Regions from separate parts of the Paraburkholderia sp. 32 genome, predicted to be linked through region 1. Evidence: predicted binding sites of a transcription regulator. Region 1 holds the regulator's gene; the other holds the start of a gene.
The links. The regulator FNR, encoded in region 1, switches genes on or off when oxygen is low (the NO sensors DNR and NnrR bind a similar motif). The targets are predictions, from matches to a motif close to TTGATNNNNATCAA.
Positions count from the first base shown of each region.

Region 2: the regulator FNR is predicted to act here: its motif matches at 2,657-2,670, upstream of nifA (nif-specific transcriptional activator NifA).

Region 1 covers NZ_JBNDKD010000002.1:82,307-93,284, forward strand. Annotated here, with positions in the region: gene OKW26_RS15665 (FAD-binding oxidoreductase) at 1-332, shown strand, start outside; partial or broken gene OKW26_RS15670 (RNA polymerase sigma factor) at 388-507, shown strand; gene OKW26_RS15675 (DUF3564 domain-containing protein) at 557-931, opposite strand; gene OKW26_RS15680 (zinc-dependent alcohol dehydrogenase family protein) at 1,363-2,352, shown strand; gene OKW26_RS15685 (universal stress protein) at 2,511-3,512, shown strand; gene OKW26_RS15690 (universal stress protein) at 3,563-4,033, shown strand; partial or broken gene OKW26_RS15695 (PAS domain-containing sensor histidine kinase) at 4,067-5,166, opposite strand; gene fnr (fumarate/nitrate reduction transcriptional regulator Fnr) at 5,289-6,071, opposite strand; gene OKW26_RS15705 (response regulator) at 6,088-6,495, opposite strand; gene OKW26_RS15710 (universal stress protein) at 6,816-7,277, shown strand; gene OKW26_RS15715 (universal stress protein) at 7,346-7,849, opposite strand; gene OKW26_RS15720 (universal stress protein) at 7,873-8,712, opposite strand; gene OKW26_RS15725 (polyketide synthase) at 8,917-9,264, shown strand; gene phbB (acetoacetyl-CoA reductase) at 9,329-10,075, shown strand; gene OKW26_RS15735 (hypothetical protein) at 10,213-10,527, shown strand; gene phaZ (polyhydroxyalkanoate depolymerase) at 10,596-10,978, opposite strand, start outside.
Region 2 covers NZ_JBNDKD010000003.1:57,224-68,201, forward strand. Annotated here, with positions in the region: gene nodB (chitooligosaccharide deacetylase NodB) at 1-177, opposite strand, end outside; gene OKW26_RS22845 (NodA family N-acyltransferase) at 174-767, opposite strand; gene OKW26_RS22850 (hypothetical protein) at 803-1,570, opposite strand; gene OKW26_RS22855 (hypothetical protein) at 1,567-1,809, opposite strand; partial or broken gene OKW26_RS22860 (reverse transcriptase domain-containing protein) at 2,029-2,241, shown strand; gene nifA (nif-specific transcriptional activator NifA) at 2,821-4,659, shown strand; gene OKW26_RS22870 (hypothetical protein) at 4,873-5,031, opposite strand; gene OKW26_RS22875 (ferredoxin family protein) at 5,062-5,361, opposite strand; gene OKW26_RS22880 (FAD-dependent oxidoreductase) at 5,358-6,668, opposite strand; gene OKW26_RS22885 (electron transfer flavoprotein subunit alpha/FixB family protein) at 6,680-7,783, opposite strand; gene OKW26_RS22890 (electron transfer flavoprotein subunit beta/FixA family protein) at 7,780-8,628, opposite strand; gene nifW (nitrogenase stabilizing/protective protein NifW) at 8,663-9,001, opposite strand; gene OKW26_RS22900 (hypothetical protein) at 9,007-9,159, opposite strand; gene nifV (homocitrate synthase) at 9,156-10,292, opposite strand; gene erpA (iron-sulfur cluster insertion protein ErpA) at 10,849-10,978, opposite strand, start outside.

The sequences.
Region 1 (10,978 bases):
GCGACGCGGCGCAGCGCTGCGACGAGCGGTTGCGCGCGCGCTGGCCGCAAGCGACGATCCTCGTCTATGGGCATCTCGGCGACGGCAATCTGCACGTGGTGGTGCAAGAACCTGGCTGGACCGACGAGGCCATCGACGACGTCAAGCGCGTCGTCTATGAACTGACGGGGGAAATGGGCGGCTCGGTATCGGCCGAGCATGGGATCGGCGAGGAGAAGCTGGGCGTGCTCGGCCTGTCACGCTCGCCGGCCGAACTCGCCGCGATGAAGGCGATCAAGCTCGCGCTCGATCCGCACAATCTCCTGAACCCTGGCAAGGTGATCGCAATGTAGTGTGCGCGGCGCGAATCTGCGTGCGCAGCCACGGCGCTTTCAGCCGCTCGGGAACGCGCGCAGCATGTTGCGCGAGTCGCTTGCTCAGGCACTCGATCTCGCCGAGCGCGACGTGTTCGAATTCGGCGGGGCGCAGTGCGATCGCATCGTTGCGAACGTACTCACGAAAATATCCGGCGGCGCGTCATGGCATCGGCGACGCGGTACGCCGGAGCTGTGCCGATTCAGGCGTCTTCGCCGGTTGCGAATACGCCGTTTTCCGGTGCCGTCCGTTCGACGTCGATGCATTGCACGCGCCAGTGGCCGCTCGCGAGGATGCGGCCGTGTTCGGCGCACCACTGCACGCGGCCGACCTCGCCTTCGAACGGCCCGTCGAGCTGATTCAGATCGAGCCCCTCGAGCACGCAGACCGGCGCGGAGCTATGCGGCGCGCACACGAGCGTATTGCCGCAATCCATCTGCAACGCGCCCCATTCGGGCAACTCGAGCCCGAAATGACCTTCGCGCGACCATTGCCGCGTGTCCTTGTCGAGCCAGAGAATGGCGAAGGCCATCGGGTTGACACGATCGAACGTGTCGAGATGAACAGTCAAACGCATGACATGTCTCCGCAATGTATACAACTGATTCGCATTGCCGGCGCCATCGCGCGTCGGCAGCGGGCCCGCTGCGTGCGCATCGAGTCCTTATTGGCTAAGTACCCATTGCACGAGCGTGTACGCGTCCTGCGCCGATAACGGCCCACCGCGCTCGGCTCGGGCTCGCCATAGGCAACGCCGGCCGTCAGCGCGGACGCCGAGCACACGAGCAGACAGTTTCGGATTCGCGCAATCACGGCACGTACTCCCGCATCAGGAATAAGATCAGTGTACGGGCGGCGAAACCGCCCTTATTGACTTCGATCAAACGGTCTACGGCGCGGGCCGATCGCGCGACACAATGGCGCGCCTACGCTGATGAGAACGGCGCGCGCCTTGCTGTCTGCCATGACGGCAGCTTGTCGCCGCCGAAGCTTCTGGAGGAGAACCCGATGCGAGCGATGGTGTTCGACGGCAGCTCGGCGACGCTGACCGAGCGGGAAGTGCCTGATCCGCGGCCCGGTGCCGGGGAGATCCTGATCGACGTTCATGCGTGCGGCGTGTGCCGCACGGACCTGCATCTGGTCGACCGCGAGCTCGAGCATCCAAAGCGGCCGGTGATTCCCGGCCACGAAATCGTCGGCGTGGTGGCCGAATTGGGCGCGGGCGTCAGCGGTTTCACGGTGGGCGAGCGGGTCGGCGTGCCGTGGGTCGGGCGCACCTGCGGCCACTGCCGCTACTGTCTGTCCGCCCGCGAAAATCTCTGCGACGACGCTGGCTTCACCGGCTACACGATCGACGGCGGCTACGCCGAGCGCACGGTCGCCGATAGCCGCTACTGCTTCCATCTGCCGCCGCACTACAGCAATATCGAGGCCGCGCCGCTGCTGTGCGCGGGTCTGATCGGCTATCGCACGTTGAGCATGGCGGGCGATGCCGAACGGATCGGCATCTACGGTTTCGGCGCGGCCGCGCATCTCGTCGCGCAGGTGGCGCGTCACCAGCAGCGCACCGTCTATGCGTTCACGCGTCCCGGCGACCACGCGGCCCAGCAACTCGCGCTGCGCCTCGGCGCGGCATGGGCCGGCGGCAGCAACGAGGCGCCGCCCGGCGAACTCGACGCCGCGCTGCTGTTCGCGCCGGTCGGCGCACTGGTGCCGCTGGCGTTGCAGGCGGTCGCGAAAGGCGGCGTGGTGGTGTGCGGCGGCATTCATATGAGCGACATTCCGTCGTTCCCGTACGCGTTTCTGTGGGGCGAGCGGCGGGTGGTGTCGGTCGCGAATCTGACCCGCGACGATGGGCTTCAGTTCATGCGCAGCGCCGCCGAGACGCAGCTCGCGATCGAGACGACGACTTACGCGTTGCGCGACGCGAACCGCGCGCTCGACGATCTGCGCAACGGCAACCTGACCGGCGCGGCCGTGCTCGCGGTCCGCCCGTGATCCGCTAGCGAGCCGTTGGCGCTTGATACAGATCAAGCCGCGCGCCGCGTCGGCGTTCATCATGTAAGCGCGAACCGTTGGCGTCCCCGTCACGGGCCGAGGTGTGAAGCGACGCGGTCGGCGCGCCGCCTCGCGGTGCGACGATCCGAGGAGAGCCGATGAACACTGCTGCCGGGCGCAACACCTTCCACCGCGTGATGATCGCGTCCGCGGGCGGCAGCGGACTGCCGCTCGGCACGGGCGTCGCCCGGCAGTTGGTCGCGGCGGATGCGCGCTTTCGTCTCGTCGATATCGTTTGCAATCCTGCCGCGCTTTATCCGACGCTGATGCTCAGCTATCCGGACTGGTGCGAGGCGCATCGCGCGATGCTGCACGGCGCGCAGGCCGCGCTGCGCGACGCGGTGATCGCGTTGCACGGCGTCGTCGCGGCGACCGACGCCGAGATCGTCGATCTCACCGCGCTGCATCAGGGCGCGGCCGAAGCGCTCGCCCACACGGCGACGCAATGGGACGCGGATCTGGTCGCGGTGGCCGCGCATCCGCGTGAACATCGCTGGGACAGCCGTATCGATCCCGAGGAACTGGTCGCGTCGATCGGGCGTCCGGTGCTGTACATGCCGGCGAGGTCGACCGACGCGAGCGATGCCTCGGCGGTGAGCCGCGTGCTGGTCGCGATCGATGGCAGCGACACCGCGCTCGACGCGCTGCGCACCGCGCTCGCGGTAGCGCCGCCCGACGCGCGCATCAAGGTCGTCTACGCGGCCGACGACCGCTTCGCGTGGTGCGAATGGCTGCCGTTCGAAGTCGTGTCGCAGCATCGAATCGATGTCTTGCGGCGCGGCGCGGCGATGCTCGAACAAAGCCGGCGCGCGGCCGAAACCGCGTTGCTCGAGTTCGACGATGATTCCGGCGATGCGTCGAGCGCGATTCTCGACGAAGCGCAACGCTGGCACGCGGACCTGATCGTGATGGGTTCGCACGGCATGCGCGGCGCGCCGCACCCGTTGCCGGGGCACGTGACGTCGCGCACGCTGCGCGACGCGGCGTGTCCCGTGCTCGTGTGTCCGCGCGGCGCGTCGTCACTGCGGGCGGACGACGTGCCGCACGGCGAGTGGCGGGAGCCGTATCCGGGCAGTCCGGGCGGGCCCTTTTATCTGTAGCGGGAGCGCGCCACGCGCGTTGACAAATCCAACCTCAGTGGAGAATCGGCATGTACCAACATATCCTCGTCGCGCTAGACGGCAGTACTTTCTCGAAACGCGCGCTGAAAGAAGCGGTGAATCTCGCCGCGTTGACGAAGGGCGTCGTGCATCCGGTTTATGTGGTCGACAAGACGCCGCTCTTTTCCTATGCCGGCTATTACGACCCGCTCACGCTCGTCGAAGCCTTGCGCCAGGACGGCCAATTGGTGCTGGAGGAGGCCGAACAGGCCTGCGCCGCCGCCGATGTGCCTTGCCGCCCTGAAATGATCGAGTCGGAGAGCCTGTCCGACGACGTCGCCGCGATCGTGCTGCGCCACGGCGAGCAGATCCGTGCCGATCTGCTTGTGCTGGGCACGCATGGGCGACGCGGCGTGCGGCGCCTCGTGATCGGCAGCGTGGCGGAGCGGGTGCTGCGTTTCTCGACCTGTCCGGTGCTGCTCATGCGCGAGCCAAGCACCGAGGATGCGCCCGCAGAGTAACCCGCGACAGCGGGGCGCGGCAGCGCGTGAACATTACGCGAGCGCGTCGGCCGGTATCTGGATCGAGATCCTGAAGCCATGGCCCGGCGAGCTGGTGAACGACACGTTGCCGCGCAACTGCCGCACGCGTTCGCGAATGCCGAGCAAACCGAATGAATCTGTTCCCTGCGACCGATCCAGCGCGACACCCACGCCGTCATCCTCGATATCGAGCGATACGATGGGGCCCGCGCAGGTCATGTCGATGCGTACGCGGCTGGCCTTGGCGTGCCGCGCGACGTTCGTCAACGCCTCCTGAACGATGCGAAACAGCGCCGTCGCCGCGAATTCGCCGCACACCGGCTCGGCCGGTTCGAGATGCACGCTCGAGCGCACGTCGTAGCGTTTCGTGAAGTCTTCGGCCAGCCAGTCGAGCGCGGCGGCGAGCCCGAGGTCGTCGAGCAGCGGGGCCGCAGATCGGCGGCGATACGCCGCAGCGAAGCGGCCATCCAGTCGATCTGCTTTTGCAGTTCATGCGTCTGCGCGGCCAGCGGCTCGGTGTCGGCCTGGCTTTTCAGCTTCGCTTCGAGCAGCGCGACGCTCATTTTCAGCGCGGTAAGCCGTTGGCCGAGATCGTCGTGCAGTTCGCGCGCCATACGTTTTTGCTCGTTTTCGCGGGCGATCTGCACGTGCGTGGATACCTGATCCGCGCGTTCGAGTTCCGCGAGGCGCATACGCTCGGTCAGGTCGCGCGTGATCTTGGCGAAGCCGAGCAGCGCGCCCGACGCGTCGTGCACGGCGGAAACGACCACGTTGGCCCAGAAACGCGAGCCGTCGCGACGTACGCGCCAACCCTCGTCCTCGGTGCGGCCTACGGCTGCGGCGATTTCCAGTTCGCGGGCGGGCTTGCCGGCCGCGATGTCTTCCGGGGTATAGAACTTCGAGAAATGCTGGCCGATGATTTCTTCGGGCGTGTAGCCCTTGATGCGCTGTGCGCCGGGATTCCAACTGGTCACGCGGCCGGACACGTCGAGCATGAAGATCGCATAGTCCTGAACCGCATCGATCAACATGAAATAGCGATCCTCGACTGGCACGTCCGACAAGGACGCCGCACTGGTGAAGCAGGAAGACTCGCCGCTCGACAGACCCATCGCTCCTCCGGGTGGTCACGCAAGGTCGCGCACCGCAACGCACCGAGTTATATCAGTTCGGGAGCGCTTGTTCCACCCCGCATGTCCCGCGAACGAACGTGAGGCGAGCGTCGCGTCGGCGTTCAAACCCGAGCCAGTCCTTCCGCGTCTTCGATGCGGATCGTTTTGCCGTTCGCCTTGACGAGGCGCTCGCGCTGGAACTTCGAGAACATCCGGCTCACCGTTTCGAGCTTCATGCCCAGAAAGCAGCCGATTTCCTCGCGGGTCATGCGCAAATGAAACTCCGCCGCGGAGAAGCCGCGCGCCTTGAAGCGCTTCGACAGATTCAGCAGAAACGTCGCGACGCGCTGTTCGGCGGTCATCGTGCCGAGCAGCATCATCTGGCTCGATTCGCGCACGATCTCGCTGCTCATCATCTGGTAGATGTGATGCTGCATCGGCTTCATCTCGCGACAGATCGCCTCGAGCTGCGCGAACGGAATGATGCACACGACGCTGTCTTCGAGCGCGATCGCATCGCAATTCTGCTTGCCCTCGCCGATGCCGTCGAGGCCGAGCGAGTCGCCGGCGATCTGGAAGCCGGTCACGTGCTCGCGGCCGTCGCGATGCATGACCACGGTCTTGAACGATCCGGCGCGGATCGCGTAGAGGCTTTGAAACGCATCGCCCGCGCGATACAGCGCATCACCGCGTTTGATCGAGCGCGTCGAGCAGATCAACGTGTCGAGTCGGCTCAGTTCGTCGGATGTCAGCTCGGGCGGCATGCAGATCGCGCGCATCGCGCAGGTGGAGCAGCGCGGCACGGCGTAGCGTGTGGCCGCGGTGCGTGGCACGACGTGGATCGGTACGACGTGCGAAGTGCGGGGCGCGTCGTGGCGGGGTTCACAGACTGTGGCAACTTGCATGCTCGGCTCCTGGCGGTCAGACCGGATGCGCATGACGCGCATAGGCAATCGCTTCGATGGCACGGCAGGCGAGTTCGAACTCCGAGGTCTTGTCGAAGCAGAAGTCGGCGCCCGCCGCTTCGCACGCTCGGCGAAACGCCGTCGTGCAATGATTGGTCAACACGATGCTGACGATGGACGGCCGCGCCCGCGACAGCGCCGCGAGCAGCAGCAGATTGGTCTTGCCCGAGAAGGACGGGTCCAGCACCGCGACATCGGCGCGACTCGCGACGATGTCGTCGAACGTGTGCTCGACGCCCGCGGACTCGCCGACGATTTCGATGCCGGGAATCAGCGCGATCAGGCAAGCAAGCCGGCGCCGGACCTCGGTCGCATCGTCGACGAGGAAGACTCTCGATAAGGTGGCTGGCGGGGCGGTGTCCATACCGACCAGTATTGGCGACCTCATCTCAGAAATATATCGGCGGGGATTTAAGCGGCGCTAGGAGTTCGGGTAGTGTTGTAGGAATATTCCTAGTGCATGGCTGGCGATGGGGTATGTAGCCGAGTGCGAGTACACGGCTACTTTCGACGTGACGGCTTCGAAGGTCGCAGGCATGCAGTTGATTAAGTAATCACGGAACAAGCCGATAAAGACCCATTGACCTGCGTCAAGCCGCGCGGCGGCGCGCGCTTCACACTGTCGGCGCGGATACGCGACGGCACCGCTTCGGTTCATGCCAGCGCTTTCACAGGGAGTCCAACATGTATGCACGAATTCTGGTTGCGCTCGACGACAGTCCCAGCGCGCAGCGCGCCTTTGCCGAGGCGCTGAAGCTCGCGAAGCTGACGGGCGCCACACTCGAAGCCTGCTGCGTGGTAGGGCACGGCAAGTGGTCGGACAATGCCGATGTGGCTTTCGAGCCGGAACCGGCGGCCGCGGCGCAAGAATTCGCCAGCCGCGCGCTCGATGCGCCGCGCGAGTTGATGCGCGAGGCGCAGGTGCCCGGCGGCGTGCGGGTGATCGACGCGTACGCCGAAAGCGTGTCCGCGGTGCTCGCGCGCGTCGCCGACGAAATCGAAGCCGATCTGATCGTGATGGGCACGCACGGCCGCCACGGCGTGCAGCGCTTTCTGCTCGGCAGCGTCGCGGAGTCGCTCGTGCGTGCGACCGACAAGCCGGTGCTGATCGTGCGGCATGACGAACACGGGCACGCGCGGCCCTGAAGCGCCGCGTCGCGCAGCCGTGGCGCGATCGCGTGGGAGCGGCCGCGCTGCAGCCTGGTTTTCGCGGCTCAGGTGAGTTCGTGTTCGGCGCAGGCCGGGACTGACCGATCGCGCGTCGCGCCGTTCGCGTGCGCGGGAACCATCAGCACGGGGCAGCTGGCGCTGCGCAGCACGCGCTCGGCGACGCTGCCGAGCATCAGTCGTTGAACACCACGGCGGCCGTGCGTGCCCATCACGATCGCGTCGGCGTGCCATTCGAGCGCCGCCTCGACGATGCGATGCGCGACGTCTTCGCCGGTGATCGCGGCTTCGACGGTGCGGGCCGTGCCCTTGCTCCCGCGCGCGGTCATCCGGCTCTGGGCATCGGCCGCGATCCGCTTGCCTTCCTCGATGAAGGCGTCCTGGATCACGCAAGGGTCGAAGCCGGGCGCGTCGTAGGCGATGACGGGCACGTCGATCACGTACAGCGGCTGCAGCTCGGCGCCCGATTCGGCGGCAAGGGTCAGCGCGGCGTCGAACGCACGGGAGGCGGTGTCGCTGCCATCGAGCGCGACGAGTAGGCGGTGAAACATGGCGGACTCCTTAAGCGCGCACTTCAGTGCGACAACAGCACCGGCACGGTCATCGACTCGAGCATCGTGCGCGTCGCACCGCCCAGTACGACTTCGTGCAGACGCGAATGCGCGTAGGCGCCCATCGCGATCATGTCGCAGCCGAGGTCGGCCGCCTGCGACAGCAGCGCGTCGCCGACCGGCGTGCCGTCCGCGACGCTCAGTTCGCGCACGTCGATCTTGACGCCGTGACGCGCGACGGTGAGTGCGATGTCGTCGCCCGGAACCGTGTCGCGCGGCGGACGATCGCCCGACGAATGAACCGTCAGCAGCGTCACTTTGGACGCGTGCGCGAGGAACGGCAGCGCGTCGTGGATCGCGCGGGTGGCTTCGCGGCTGCCGTCCCACGCGATCAGCACGTGGCGGCCGGGCGCCGCGAAGGTGCCGCCCGACGGCACCAGCAGCACCGGCCGCCCGGCCGACAGCACGACGTGCTCGACGAACTGTTCGGCGACGAACGCCTCGGGATCGGTCGGATCGGTCTGCCCGAGCACGATCAGATCGGCGAGACGCGCATAGGGCGGCACGACGTCGTTCGCGTAGCTGTTCGCGGCGATCCAATGACCGTCGACGTTCGCGCGCGCGAGTTCGGCACGAAACAGCCGCTCGAGCGCGCTGGCGCGCTCGTGCCGCAGACGCTCGTGCTCCGCGTAGTAGTCGGCGGTGCCGGCCATCACGAAGAACGCGTGCCGCGGTGGCACGTACGTCGAAAACAGGCCGGTCAGCGTCGCATGAAAGCGGTGTGCGAGCTGCAATGCGATTTCGAGGCGCGGATGTGCACGAACGCTCGTATCGAGGTGAACGAGAATGCTTTTGTAGCTCATCGCCAAAGCTCCGTGACAGAAACGTGGGGAAACGGGCACAAGCAGGCTCGAGCCCGTCGTCAAATGGAGTCTATGAGCCCGGCGGCCGCGGCTGTTGATGCAGATCAAGCGCGGGCCGCCGCGCGCTCAGTACAGTGACGGGCACGCTCGACGGTTTGCAACCGCGCCTGGCAATCCTATGCTGTGCTCTGGAGGGCAGCGATCATGATTTCCGAATCCGATGCGCCGCTCGGGCGCCCCGCTTCACCATGGACCTCGACGGCATCCGGACCGCCTGAAGGCTGGCTCGACTACGCGGCGGCGTATCAGACCGCACAGGGCGCGGCACACGGGTACGCCGAGCGGTGCTTCGCCGACTGGAGCAAGTCGATCGCTTTCGTCGCGCAGCGCGAGGCGGACTGGTTCGGCGAGGCCAACCGCGCTTGCGCCGCCTGGTATGCGGGGTGGCAGGCGGTGTACGGCATCGCGCCAGGCGTCGCGCCGCTCGCGGGCGGCCTGAGCGCATGGTGGTGGAGCTCGCAGAACGCGCTGCCGTTCGCGGGCGTCGTTTAGCCGCGCGAGCCGGCAAGGCCGGCGCGCGCACCGTCAATGGCAGACACGGCAAGGAGGAGTTCAGATGGGAACGGATCGCGTGGCATTGGTCACAGGCGGGATGGGCGGTTTGGGCACGGCGGTCAGCCGGGCGCTTCATGACGCGGGCATGACGGTCGCGGTGACGCACTCGACGCACAACGATCACGTGTCGACATGGCTGCAGCACGAGCGCGACACGGGGCGCGACTTTCACGCGTACGAAGCCGACATCGCCGACTTCGATTCATGCGCGCGCTGCGCGCAACGCGTGCTGACCGAACTGGGCGCGGTAGACGTGCTGATCAACAACGCGGGCATCACGCACGACACGAGCTTCGCGAAGATGAGCAAGGAGCACTGGGACGCCGTGCTGCGCACCGATCTCGATGGCCTGTTCAACATGAGCAAGCCGCTGTTGCCCGGCATGCTCGAGCGGCGCCACGGCCGCATCGTCAACGTGGGGTCGGTCAACGGTTCGCGCGGCGCCTACGGGCAAACCAATTATTCAGCGGCCAAAGCGGGCGTGCACGGTTTCACGAAGGCACTTGCGCTCGAAACCGCGAAGCACGGCGTCACGGTGAACACGGTGTCGCCCGGTTATCTCGCGACCGCGATGGTCGAAGCGGTGCCGCGCGAGATCCTCGACACGAAGATCCTGCCGCAGATTCCGCTCGGCCGGCTGGGACGTCCGGACGAGGTGGCGGCGTTGATCGCGTTTCTATGCTCAGAGGAGGCGGCTTTTATCACCGGTGCGGACATTGCGATTAACGGCGGTATGCATATGCAGTGAGGGTGCTCGCCTTCACCGCGCTTGACCCACGTCAATGACCGCCTTTCTGGCAAGAACAAAATAAGCCCCGTAGCAGGCGCCTGGACCCTGAGTCTGCGCGGAACAGGTTCGATCGATACTCGCAAGGGGAGGCGAAGATGGGCATCGACATGCAGATCGTCTACCTTGGCTTTGCGGGTGCCGCTCCGCTCGAAGCGGAAGCAGGTGCGCAACTGGTGCGTCTCGCGCGGTTTGGCGCGCTCGTGTCGCACTGCCATCTCGCCATCGAGGCGTTGCGTCCGGGATCGGCGCATCCGCTGTATGACGTGAGGCTGGATCTGGTCACGCCCGCGCACGAGTTCAAGCCCGTCGCGCACTGCACTGACGACGACGCCAAAGCGGCGATCCGTCGCGCGTTCGATGTGGCGGAAATGACCCTCGAAACAGCGATCGGCACCGAGCGTGGGAACTGACGAACTTGCGTCGTGACGTGACGCTCGGCGTTCGTCAGATGCGGACTGCCGACGTTTTCCCGGTCACCTCACGCCGATTCGCGGTTTGCCGAACCCCTGGCCGCGCGGCGCGGCCGGCAAACCTTCAACGCGGCGTGCTCGACATCGCGCCAGAATTCGCAGAGCCCCGGGTGAACCGCATCGCGCCAACGCGGCCCGATGAAGAGGTCGTAGTGATTGCACTGCTCGATGGTGAGCTGCCGCGCGGCTCGCATCGGCGATGCATCGCACAGCGCATGCGCGCAATGCGTTTGCCCCGCGCCCGTGATCTCGTCGCTGTCACCCTCGATCGAGCACAGCGGGGTATCGCGCAGCGCGGCGATTCGTACCCGGCGCCCGGCGACCGACCACAGATCGCGCGGCAACAGATGTTCGTGAAACACCACACGCAGCATGTCGAAGAAGTAGCACT
Region 2 (10,978 bases), on a different contig from region 1:
GTCCGCTGCGTACGCACCGATGACGCAGAAAGTCGCTGGCACCCGGTGTTCCGCCAGCACATCGAGGACGTCCGGTGTGCAAAGTGGATTAGGGCCGTCGTCAAACGTCAAATAGACGTCGCGACGTCCGTTGGTGTCAGCGCACTCGCTGCGCGCTTCGGATAAGCAGTGCCTCACAGCTCTGGCCCGTTCCGGTCAATTATCGTTCCGGTCGGCCAATCGCTCATTGACCGTCCAATCGGTAAGACGACAATGAGTACGTCCTCGATGCGTGTGGGCGGCGTGTCGAGATGCACTTCTCGAAGGGTCGACCTCACGCGAACTCCAGACACAATAGTCGCCAGACCGGGTCGGCCGAGCAGCCTTGCAATGTGTTGCCGCAACGCGTGTCGAACCGTGCCGAAGCCGAATGGAACGTCAAGTTCCTGCAACACGGGATACATCACGCGCATTAAATGAGGGATTCCGAGTCCCTCAAGATCCGGACGTACCGCGTACAATCCTAGTTCGGCCACTAGTAGATCGACTGCGCCAACCTTGATGAAACGACGCAGTGCGCCGATATGAGCCGCTACGCCGCGCGCGTCGTAGCCGATTGCACGGACCTCTGGCCTCGCACCAGCCCAACTGTGATTGCCTTCGAATGGTTTTGCATTAAACGCCCCGGTCGGTCCGTAGGTCTTTCGGAAGAACTCGGACAGTTCGATGTGGTCGGCGAGTCGCAACTCATTTTCCCAAACCAGCCTCCACCGCACCTGAGAGCGCATGGAGAGAGGTCCTCTATCTGTGGACACGGCCAAATTCACGACTGCCTCCTATGCGCCGTCCGGCCTTTGAGGGCGGACCTGACGCACGCGAACGACTTGCTGAGAAAGCGGTGCGATTTCAAGAAATCATCTGCACTCTGGAACAGTTCTGCGATGAAGCCCGAAGAAAAGAGTATTTCCGTCAACGCTTCACGGACCGATTGAACCTCTTCCACGATGGAGATTACATCGAGTGCGCGTGCCTTTCGCACCGGATCTACCAAAGACTTCCCCCGCACCTTCCGCACGATCTGACCGCGATTGACACGAGATCCATTTGGCCGGGTCGCTGAAGCATTTGGCACCTGCAATCGGCTGCTCCCAATTCGTTGGGAAGCCCAGCCGAAGTCGAGGGTTGCATCAACTGTACGAAGGTAAGCGGCCGATATAGAAAGGGTTTGGAGAACTATGCGAAGTTTTGCCGGTAGTAAGCGCCTACGCGACCCGCCGGACGCTTGTCGCGTCGTGTCGGCGCGATCCAGCTTGCCCATGCCGCCGAAGACCGTGGCCGCATTGGACATGTGCCTCGGTTGATGCTCGGCGTACACCTGAGGATTTTTCTCGGAGTCAGGGCAAAGATCGACAACCATCTTGATATGCCCAAAGTCTATTTCTCCGGCCCGACGTTTTGCCGCAGTATTCATGAGAGCGTCCACGAGAAATTGACTTGAAATTTGGTGCCGTGTCCGCCGAGAAAGTTCAGCGAGTTCGGGATCTGCGATTTCCTTCGTCCAGGTGATGAAGCGCCGCCAGTGGTGCTTCATGTGCCCACCGTTATGGCCGCCCATCGGGCCGGACACGCCGCTGTTGCGCCATGCGTGAGCCAGTCACAGATCGACTGCCCGCTCACGCCGAGTTGCTCGGCGGTGAGCTTGCGCTTGATCCTGTGTCCGAGCGGCGACAGGGCCGCCGCTCGCGTGCGCGTGTCCCGATGCATGTGATTGATCGACAACTGCTGCAACGTCATTTCCTCGGCTTCGCTCAGTTCTACGACACACTTCATCCGCTACCCCGGCACGACGAAGGCGCCAGCAGGTTTGCGAAATTGAAATGGATTTACCAGGAACACTATCCTCCATGCCGTACATTTCGTAAAATCGATTGTTTTGATGGAACGCATCCACACTATGGATAAGTTGGGATCATGCGTTTCAAGGGCCTCGATCTAAATCTGCTCGTCGTGCTCGATGCTCTGATGACCGAGCGTAATCTCACCGCGGCGGCACGCAGCAAGGCCCAACTCAACGTCGTTCGCTACGCCGATGACTTTATTGTGACCGGTATGTCGAAAGAAGTGCTCGAATTCGAGGTGCTTCCGGCGCTCAGGCAGTTTATGGCCGCTCAAGGTCTGGAGCGCTCGGAAGAGAAGACCCGGATCACGAACATTGCAGACGGTTTCGATTTCCTTGGCCAGAACGTGCGCAAGTACGACGGCTACTGGCCCAGCGCCTGTGAAGATACTTGGGGTTGCCAAAACAATAGAGGTAGTGAGGATGGCTGGCACCTAGAGCCCGGAGGGCTTTTTTTTGCACTTGAAACGTTACGCTAACGCAGCCATGACTTACCAAACCAGATTAATCGGACCGATAGGCTCGGATGTGACGATCTGAAAACAGTTTCCATACGTCCTTGGCCAGTTCAAGACGGACATTTTGTCGCCCGACACGGAAGCGCTTCTTGTGCCAAATATCCCGCTGCACCGGGCGGGCACGCCCGAAGAGGTCGCAAAGATAGATCATCTTCGTCCTATGCTCGGATGCGGCGAGTTATCTCACGGGCGCCGAGGCAGCAATCAATGATGGACGACACCTGTAATCGGCTGCACCTGGAGTAGACAAATCGCAGTTGATTTGAGCGACATCAATGGAACTCGCGTTCCTAACGGAATCCACGCAGCGAAATCGCAAAAGCAGAAAATAAGTAAATCAAGGCACTACAGTTTCACCGTCCTTCCATGAAAGGGCATTATCTTTTGAAGTCAGCCCGTGAAATTGGGCGCTAGATCGAGGATGATATGCAACACAATGCCCGCAAATCCGAACAAGGTGACGGGGAGCACGGTCCCCACAACGGGGACGTCGTCATGCTGCATATCGCTTCCGTACGCGAAAGGCCTGGCTCAAAGTCCGAGACGGACCACGCGGTCCCTATTGTGCAGTGGCACGAGAGCGTGCTTACCGGCATCTTCGAAATATCGAAGGTACTGACCGCCCCCTACCGGCTCGAAGTCACGTTGGCCAACGTCATCGATCTCCTGCAATCGTTTGTTCAGATGCGGCTCGGTATCGTCTCTCTCTTCGACGATGATGGCGTACCGGACATTACCGTTGGCGCGGACTGGAGCGAAGGCAGCGATGAGCACTACCGGATGCGCCTGCCGCAGAAGGCAATTGACCAGATCATGGCGACGGACAGGCCGCTCGTCGCCGAGAACATAGCGGTGCATTCGGGCTTCAGTGCCGCCGACATGGGCGTGCTCGGTGCCTCCGACAACACGCGAGTGTCGTTCATTGGCGTCCCTATTCGCATCGACGCGAAAGTCGTAGGCACGCTGACCATCGACCGCATCCTGGACTATGGGTCGAACTTCCGGCTCGATTACGACGTGCGGCTGCTTACCATGGTCGCCAACCTGGTGGGGCAGACGGTGAAGCTGCATCGCTTTTTCAAGAGCGACCGCGAGCGATTGATGGCGGGGAAGGACGGGCTGCAAAAGCCATTGTCCGAGCTCAAGCACCCTGCAGGTGAGCGTGAGAAGTTTCAGATCGAGGGGATCATTGGCGACAGCCCGGCGCTGCGCGGGCTGCTCGCGAAGATCGCGGTGGTAGCCGAATCGAACAGCACAGTTCTGTTGCGCGGCGAATCCGGTACCGGGAAGGAGCTGGTCGCCAAGGCCGTTCACGAGCTGTCGCCGCGCGCCAAGCGGCCCTTCATCAAGCTCAATTGCGCGGCGCTCCATGAGACGGTGCTGGAATCCGAATTGTTCGGTCATGAGAAGGGTGCCTTTACCAGCGCCTTCAATTCGCGCAAGGGGCGCTTCGAGCTCGCCGACAAGGGGACGCTGTTTCTGGACGAGATCGGCGAGATCTCGGCCTCGTTCCAGGCAAAGCTGCTGCGCGTCCTGCAGGAGCAAGAATTCGAGCGCGTCGGCAGCAACCAGACCATTAAGGTCGATGTTCGCGTGATTGCCGCCACGAATAAAAACCTGGAAGAGGCGGTGGCAAGGAACGAGTTCCGCGCCGACCTTTATTATCGCCTCTGCGTGGTTCCCTTGCTGTTGCCGCCGTTGCGTGAAAGGCGCAGTGATATTCCGCTCCTCGCCGTTGAGTTTCTCAAGAATTTCAACAGCGAGAACGGCCGTACGCTGACCTTCGATGCGAGCGCGATTGAAGTATTGATGAACTGCGGTTTTCCCGGCAATGTCCGCGAGCTCGAGAATTGCGTGCAGCGGAGCGCGACCCTGGCGCCGGGACCGGCGATCGTGAGAAACGACTTTGCCTGCTGCCACGGCCAGTGCCTGTCCGCGATGCTCTGGAAGAGCCGATCGGACGAAATGGCGCCGCAGCCCGGGCGAATCGTACCAGTGCCCGTGAAGCCGGCTACGCCGCGGGCTGAGGCTGCTACGTCGGGCGCAGTTGCTGCGGTCCAGCCTGTCGGCAGCGAGCGGGCTCCGTTAGCGGCTGGCGGCGCAGTCCTCGGAAGTGATGCGAAGATGACCAACCGCGAGCGTCTCATCGCCGCCATGGAAAGATCCGGCTGGGTGCAGGCAAAAGCGGCGCGGCTGCTTGGACTGACGCCGCGCCAGATTGGCTACGCGCTGAGGAAATACGGTGTCGAGATCAAGCGTCTCTGAAAGGACTGTCGGACTTGCGGCGTGTCGGGGCCGCGACATCGCGACTGAGGCGAATGGCTCGGAGAAGTCAAATCTGGATTTGGCGCGGACCTTGGCACAATCACGATGGGGAGCGGCCCGTATCTCGACTAAGGTGGTGCGAACGCGGCGCTGTCATCGCCGGTTCGTTGGGCCATGTGTCTCCTCAGACGGCCCGTTGCAGCGACGCTCCCACTACGGGCCGAGGCAGCCCGAATATGTGATCGCGACGGTATCGGGCGCCTGGCGTTTCTGCTGTTCCGCCCAGAAGACCTTCAGCAGCGCGGTCGAGCCCTCGCCGCCCGGCGCCCCGCGGATGCGGCGGCGGCCGGTTCTCGGTGCAAGCAAACACATGTCGTTCTGCTCTGGCAATGACGATGTTCCTCAACCGAACTTGAACAGGATGCCGTGACCACCGCGCGGGTAGTCCCACTCGATATTCTGGTGGTCGGTACAGAGGATGCGGCAACTGCCGCATTCGAGGCAGCCGTCGGTGATCAGCGTCACCGCGCCGTTGCCTTCGGCCTTGTAGCACGAGGCCGGGCAGACGAAGGTGCAACTCTTCGCGCTGCATTCGCTCTGGCAGACGTCGGCATCCTTGATGTGGACGTGCGGCCGTCCTGCATCGACGCGATAACGGTTCTGGAACAGCTTTTCCTCTACGTTGACGGGTAGGGTGCTCATCGGAAGGCCCTCAGGAGTTTGTAGGCGTCACCCACGATGCCGGAAAGCGATCGGGCTGTGCGGAAGCTCGAAAAAATCTCGCGCTCCTTGCTTTTCTTGTCCTTACCGTCGACCGTGATCATCGTGCGCGCGGCGCGCGCCATGAGGTCGGGGTAGGTCGTGAAGAACTGCGGATTCTGGTGCAGCACGGCCGGCATGTCGCGGTACTTGTGCAGGTCTTTCATCACGAAGCTCTGATCGAGCGCGGCCTTGTAGGCCTTGAGCGTGCCGGCGCGGTAGCCGTGGCCCGCGGCTTTCGCGTGGATCACCGTTTCGGCGGCGAGGCGTCCCGTGGTCATCGCAAGATTCGATCCTTCTCGGTGCGCGGCGTTCACGAAACCGCCTGAATCGCCAACGATCATCCAGCCGTTGCCGTAGACCTGCGGGATTGCGTGAAAACCGCCTTCGGGAATCAGATGCGCGCAATACTCCTTCATCTCGCCGCCCGCAATCAGCGGCGCGATCGACGGGTGCTGCTTCATCTTTTCGAGGAGCACGTAGGGGCTCGTGCGGTTGGGGTTTTTCTTGAAGTCGCTCAGCATGCAGCCCACGCCTATGGTGAGCGATTCCTTGTTGGTATAGAGGAAGCCAGTGCCCATCATGCCGTCGGTGATCCTGCCGACCATCTCGATCACGACGCCGTCGTCCTCGCCGACGTTGAAGCGCTGGCGGATCGTCTCCTCCGGCATGAAGAGAATCTCCTTGACGGCGAGCGCAACGTTGCCGGCCCCGATCTCTCCATGAAAGCCCGCCTTGCGCGCGAGCGTCGAATTCACGCCGTCGGCGAGCACCACCACGTCGGCATAGACATCGCCGTGCTCGCGGTCGCACTGCACGCCGACCACCACGTCGCCGTCCATGATCAGTTCCTTCACCGTGGTCTCGCAGAGCAGCAGTGCGCCGGCTTCGCGCACTTTCGATGAAAACCACTTGTCGAACTGCGCGCGGATGATCGTGTAGCGGTTATAGGGCGGCTTGTTGTAATCCTCGCTGCGCACATGTGTACCGACAAACGACGTATCGTCGAGCATCCACATCCGCTGCTCGATGATGTGGCGCTCCAGCGGCGCATCGTCGCGGAAGTCCGGGATGATCTCTTCGAGCGCCTTCGCGTACAGGATCGCACCTTGAACGTTTTTGCTGCCCGGATACTCGCCGCGCTCGATCTGCAGCACTTCCAGACCTGCCTTGGCCATCGTGTAAGCGGCAGCGTTGCCGGACGGACCGGCGCCGACCACAATCACATCGAACTGTGAAGGTTTTCTCATCGTGATTCTCCTCAGGCAGCCTGCTTGCGGCGCCGGGTCAAATGCTCCACAAAAGCCTGCTTCAGCGCGGGCAACACTTGCAACGCATTGCCGACAATCCCGTAGTGTGCAAAATCGAAGATGGGTGCGTTCGGATCGGTGTTGATCGCCACGATCACGTCTGCGCTTTCCATGCCCACGCGGTGCTGGATCGCGCCGGATATGCCGGCGGCGATGTAGAGCTTGGGCCGCACCGTCTTGCCGGTCTGTCCCACCTGGCGCTCCCCCTCGACCCAGCCGGCCTGCACGCATGGCCGGGTCGCACCCACTTCGCCGCCGAGCACGTTCGCCAGATCGAACGCCAGCTGGAAGTTCTCCGGGCTCTTCAACCCCTTGCCGCCGCTCACGATCACATCGGCATAGGGCAGGTTGATCCGGTTGCTGCTCGCATCCGGGATAAAGTCGAGCAGCCTCGTGACGATATCCGTCTCGATCATCCCCAGCGTTCCATGGACGATGTTGCCGGTGCGTTCGGCGTCGCGCAGCGGCATCGGCATCACGCGCGGGCGCACCGTCGCCATCTGCGGACGGTACGCGAGCGTCATGATCGTGCACAACAGCGAGCCGCCGAAGGTGGGGCGCGTCGCCGCCAGCGCCCGCGACGCGGGATCGATGTTGAGTTCGGTGCAATCGGCGGTCAGCCCGGTCAGCAGGGTCGTCGCTACGGAGCCGGCGAGGTCGCGGCCCATCGACGTCGCGCCCAGCAGCAGGATCTCGGGCTGATGCCGGTTGACGAGGTCGGTCAGCCCTTTCGTGAACGGCTCGTTGCGATAGCCTTGCAAGACCGGGTCGTGGACGATGTACGCATCGTCCGCGCCGTAAGTGAAGGCTTCTGCGGCGAACTGTTCGAGCGGTTCATTCGCGCCGCCGAGCACCGCGATGCCCACTCGGCTGCCGAGCGTGTCGGCCAATTTGCGCGCTTCACCGAGCAGTTCCCACGAGACGCTGTGCACGTGTCCACGGTCGTGCTCGATAAAGACCCAGACGCCTTTGTAGGCCTTCAGGTGTTTCGGCAGTTCGAGATTGCGTCCTGCGCGGCCGGCGGGTTTCTTCGCGGGGGCGGCGGGTGTGTTCATGAACCCTCCTTCATCAGCAGGTCAGCTTCCAGGGTAGGATGGCGCGCGAAGATCTTTTGCAGCAGGTTTACCGACACGTCGCAAAGACTCGATGCGTCGAGGTCGAGCATCTCCGCTTTCTCGCTGCGCGGCGTCGGTCCAAAGACTTTGCTGACCACTGTCGGCGAGCCCTTCAGGCCGATCTTGCTGAGATCTTCGATGCCGGCCTGTTCGCAGTTCCATTTGTGCACCGGATAGCCGGCCGCATGAATCATCGCGGGCAGCGTCGCAAAGCGCAGTTCGTTGGTGTTCTCCAGCATTGTGATCAGGCACGGCAGCGCAGTCCTGAGCACGTGCACGCCGCCCTCGGCGCGGCGCTCGACGGTGATCGTGCGCGCATCGAGAGCGGTCTCGACGATGCGCGACACGTAGGTCAGCAGTTGCAGCCCGAGGCGTTTGGCGATACCGGGGCCGACTTGCGCGGTGTCGCCGTCGATCGTCTGCTTGCCAGTGAACACGATGTCCACCGCCTGCTCCTTCGCGATCTGCTGGATACCCGCTGCCAGCGCGTACGACGTAGCGAGCGTATCCGCGCCAGCGAATGCACGGTCGGTGAGCAGCACGGCGTCGTCCGCGCCGAAGCTGATGCACTTGCGCAGCGCTTCCTCGGCCTGCGGCGGGCCCATGCAAAGCAACGTGACCTTGCCGCCGAAGCGGTCCTTCAGTCGCAGCGCCTCTTCGAGTGAAAACAGGTCATACGGGTTGACGATCGCCGGAACACCCTGGCGCATGATCGTGTTGGTGACCGGATGAACGCGGATCTGCGTCGAGTCCGGGACCTGCTTGATGCAGATGACAATGTGCATGGTCTTAACGATGTGCATGGTCTTGCTCCACCTGTCAGGCAAGGGTGCGCGGGGGCAGCGACGCGCGCAGACTGTCGAGTGAAACGTGCTGTCGCCCATTTGTGTCCCGGAACACCTTGAACACTTTTTCCTGCGCCGGCGTGGAGGTGACGAAGTCGCCGTAAGCCTTCAGCAGCAGCGCGTGATATGACGCGAACAGGGCGGGTTCGTCGCCTTCCGGCAGCGCGTCCTGTTGCTGGATGTACTGAAAGAAGCGCTTGAGGATGTGCAGTCGACTCACGTTGACGACCTTCTGGTCGAACGGAATGCCGAAGAACTGCAGGAAGTCCTCGGCTGAGGACAGCGCCTTGAGTTGCTGGACAAAGCTTTCCATCGCGTTTACTCCTTGCAAGCGGATGAGGATAGGTATGGACAGAGCGTCGGCTCGGCGAAGTACTTGTCGCAGGCGCCGCTGGTGGCGCACGGCGCCGTCGTGCCCGACTGTTCGGGTTTCGCGACGCACTTCGTGAAGCCGACCACAGCGCCGCTCATGACAATTCTCCGACGGTGTAGCGCAACTCGATCAGGAAGCGATACAGGTCGGCGGCGCTGGGCGTTTGCTTGTGCTGGGCGGCATGGTGGCGGATCCGGGTCAGCAGCAGCACGAGCAGCTTTTCACTGACGGCCAGGCCGAGCGCGTCATAAGCCCGGCGCACGCTTTGCGAACCCGAATGCTTGCCGAGCACGACCGAGCGTTCGCGACCGAGTTCGGCGGGATCGAAGCTTTCGTAGGTCGATGCATTCTTCGCGAGCCCGTCTGTGTGGATGCCGGACTCGTGCGTGAATACGCTGGCGCCGACAATGCTTTTGTTCAGCGCGACCGGGCGTCCTGAAGCCCGTTCGACAAGCCGCGAGATGCTCAATAGCGCGGTCGTGTCGACGCCGGTGTTGCGACCCATGATATGGCGCACGCCCATCACAATTTCCTCCAGCGCGGCGTTTCCGGCGCGTTCGCCGAGACCATTGACAGTGGTGTTGGAGTGGGTTGCGCCGGCGCGCAGTGCGGCAAGGGTGTTCGCGGTCGCGAGCCCGAGGTCGTTGTGCGCGTGGATTTCGATTTCCAGATCGACCGCGTCGTGCAATCGCGCAATCGCTTCATAGGTCGAAAAAGGATCGAGGACGCCGAGCGTGTCCGCAAAGCGGATGCGTTGCGCACCGCACTGTTGCGCGTGCCGCGCCACGTCGGCAAGGAACGAGGGGTCCGCGCGCGAGGCATCCTCCGCGCCCAGCGAAACCTTGCGGCCGCTCTTGACGGCGGCGCTGATCACGCGATTCACCTGCGCGAGCACCCACGAGCGCGGCTGGTGCAATTTGTGTTGAAGGTGGATATCGGACACGGGAATCGACAGGTGAATGATGTCGGGATTGCAGCACAAGGCCGACGCCAGGTCCGCGTCGGTGAGACGGCCCCAGACCATCAGATCGGCGTCGAGATTCAGCGCGACGATGGTCTGGATGCAATCGATTTCCTCGGCACCCATCGCGGGGATACCGATTTCCAGTTCGGGTACGCCGGCGCTTGAGAGCGCCTCGGCAATCGCGCATTTTTCGGCAACCGTGAATGCGACGCCAGCGGTCTGTTCGCCGTCGCGCAGTGTGGTGTCGTTGATGATCGGATTCGACACGGGAAGTTGTCCTTTAGGCATTTGAACATACGGTTTGCAAGTACTGCGCCATGCACGGTTAGTGCGAATAGCCGCTTGCCGCGGGGCTTTCCAGTGTTCGCTGGCGCTGTGATGAAGCGGTTCCAACGAAGACCTGTCGCGAATGTCCTGTTTCGAACAGCCAGGTGTAGCGATGAACACGGCGCTGCAGAAAGCGATGCGCGATGCGATGGGCGTGGTCAGCCAGGACGTGCGGACGCGGTCGGCGCGATGCAAACGCTGTAGGGATTGGCTATCCATAGCGACGGCGATGCGGGAAGATAAACACGGGCGGCGGCTATCAGCGCAGCGATGACCGCTATGGCGCTTGAAGAGGCCGCACAGCGCTAAGGACGCATGCCCTCAATGCTCACGCGCGAGCTCGCGCGTATGTGGCGGCAGTTCGATCGTCAGGTCGGCGTCGCGCAGGTTCACGCAGTACGCGCGACGCGATTGCGTGTCAAGGCCCCACGCATTGTCAAACTGGTTGTTCTCCTCGTCGTCGGGAGACGCCAGTCAGTGAGATTTCATGATTGCCTCACACGGAAAATGAACTGCCGCAGCCACAGGTGCTCTGCGCATTGGGGTTGTGAATGACGAAGCGCGAACCTTCCAGGCTGTCTTCGTAGTCGACGCGCGCGCCGGGCAGGTATTGCTGGCTCATCGAA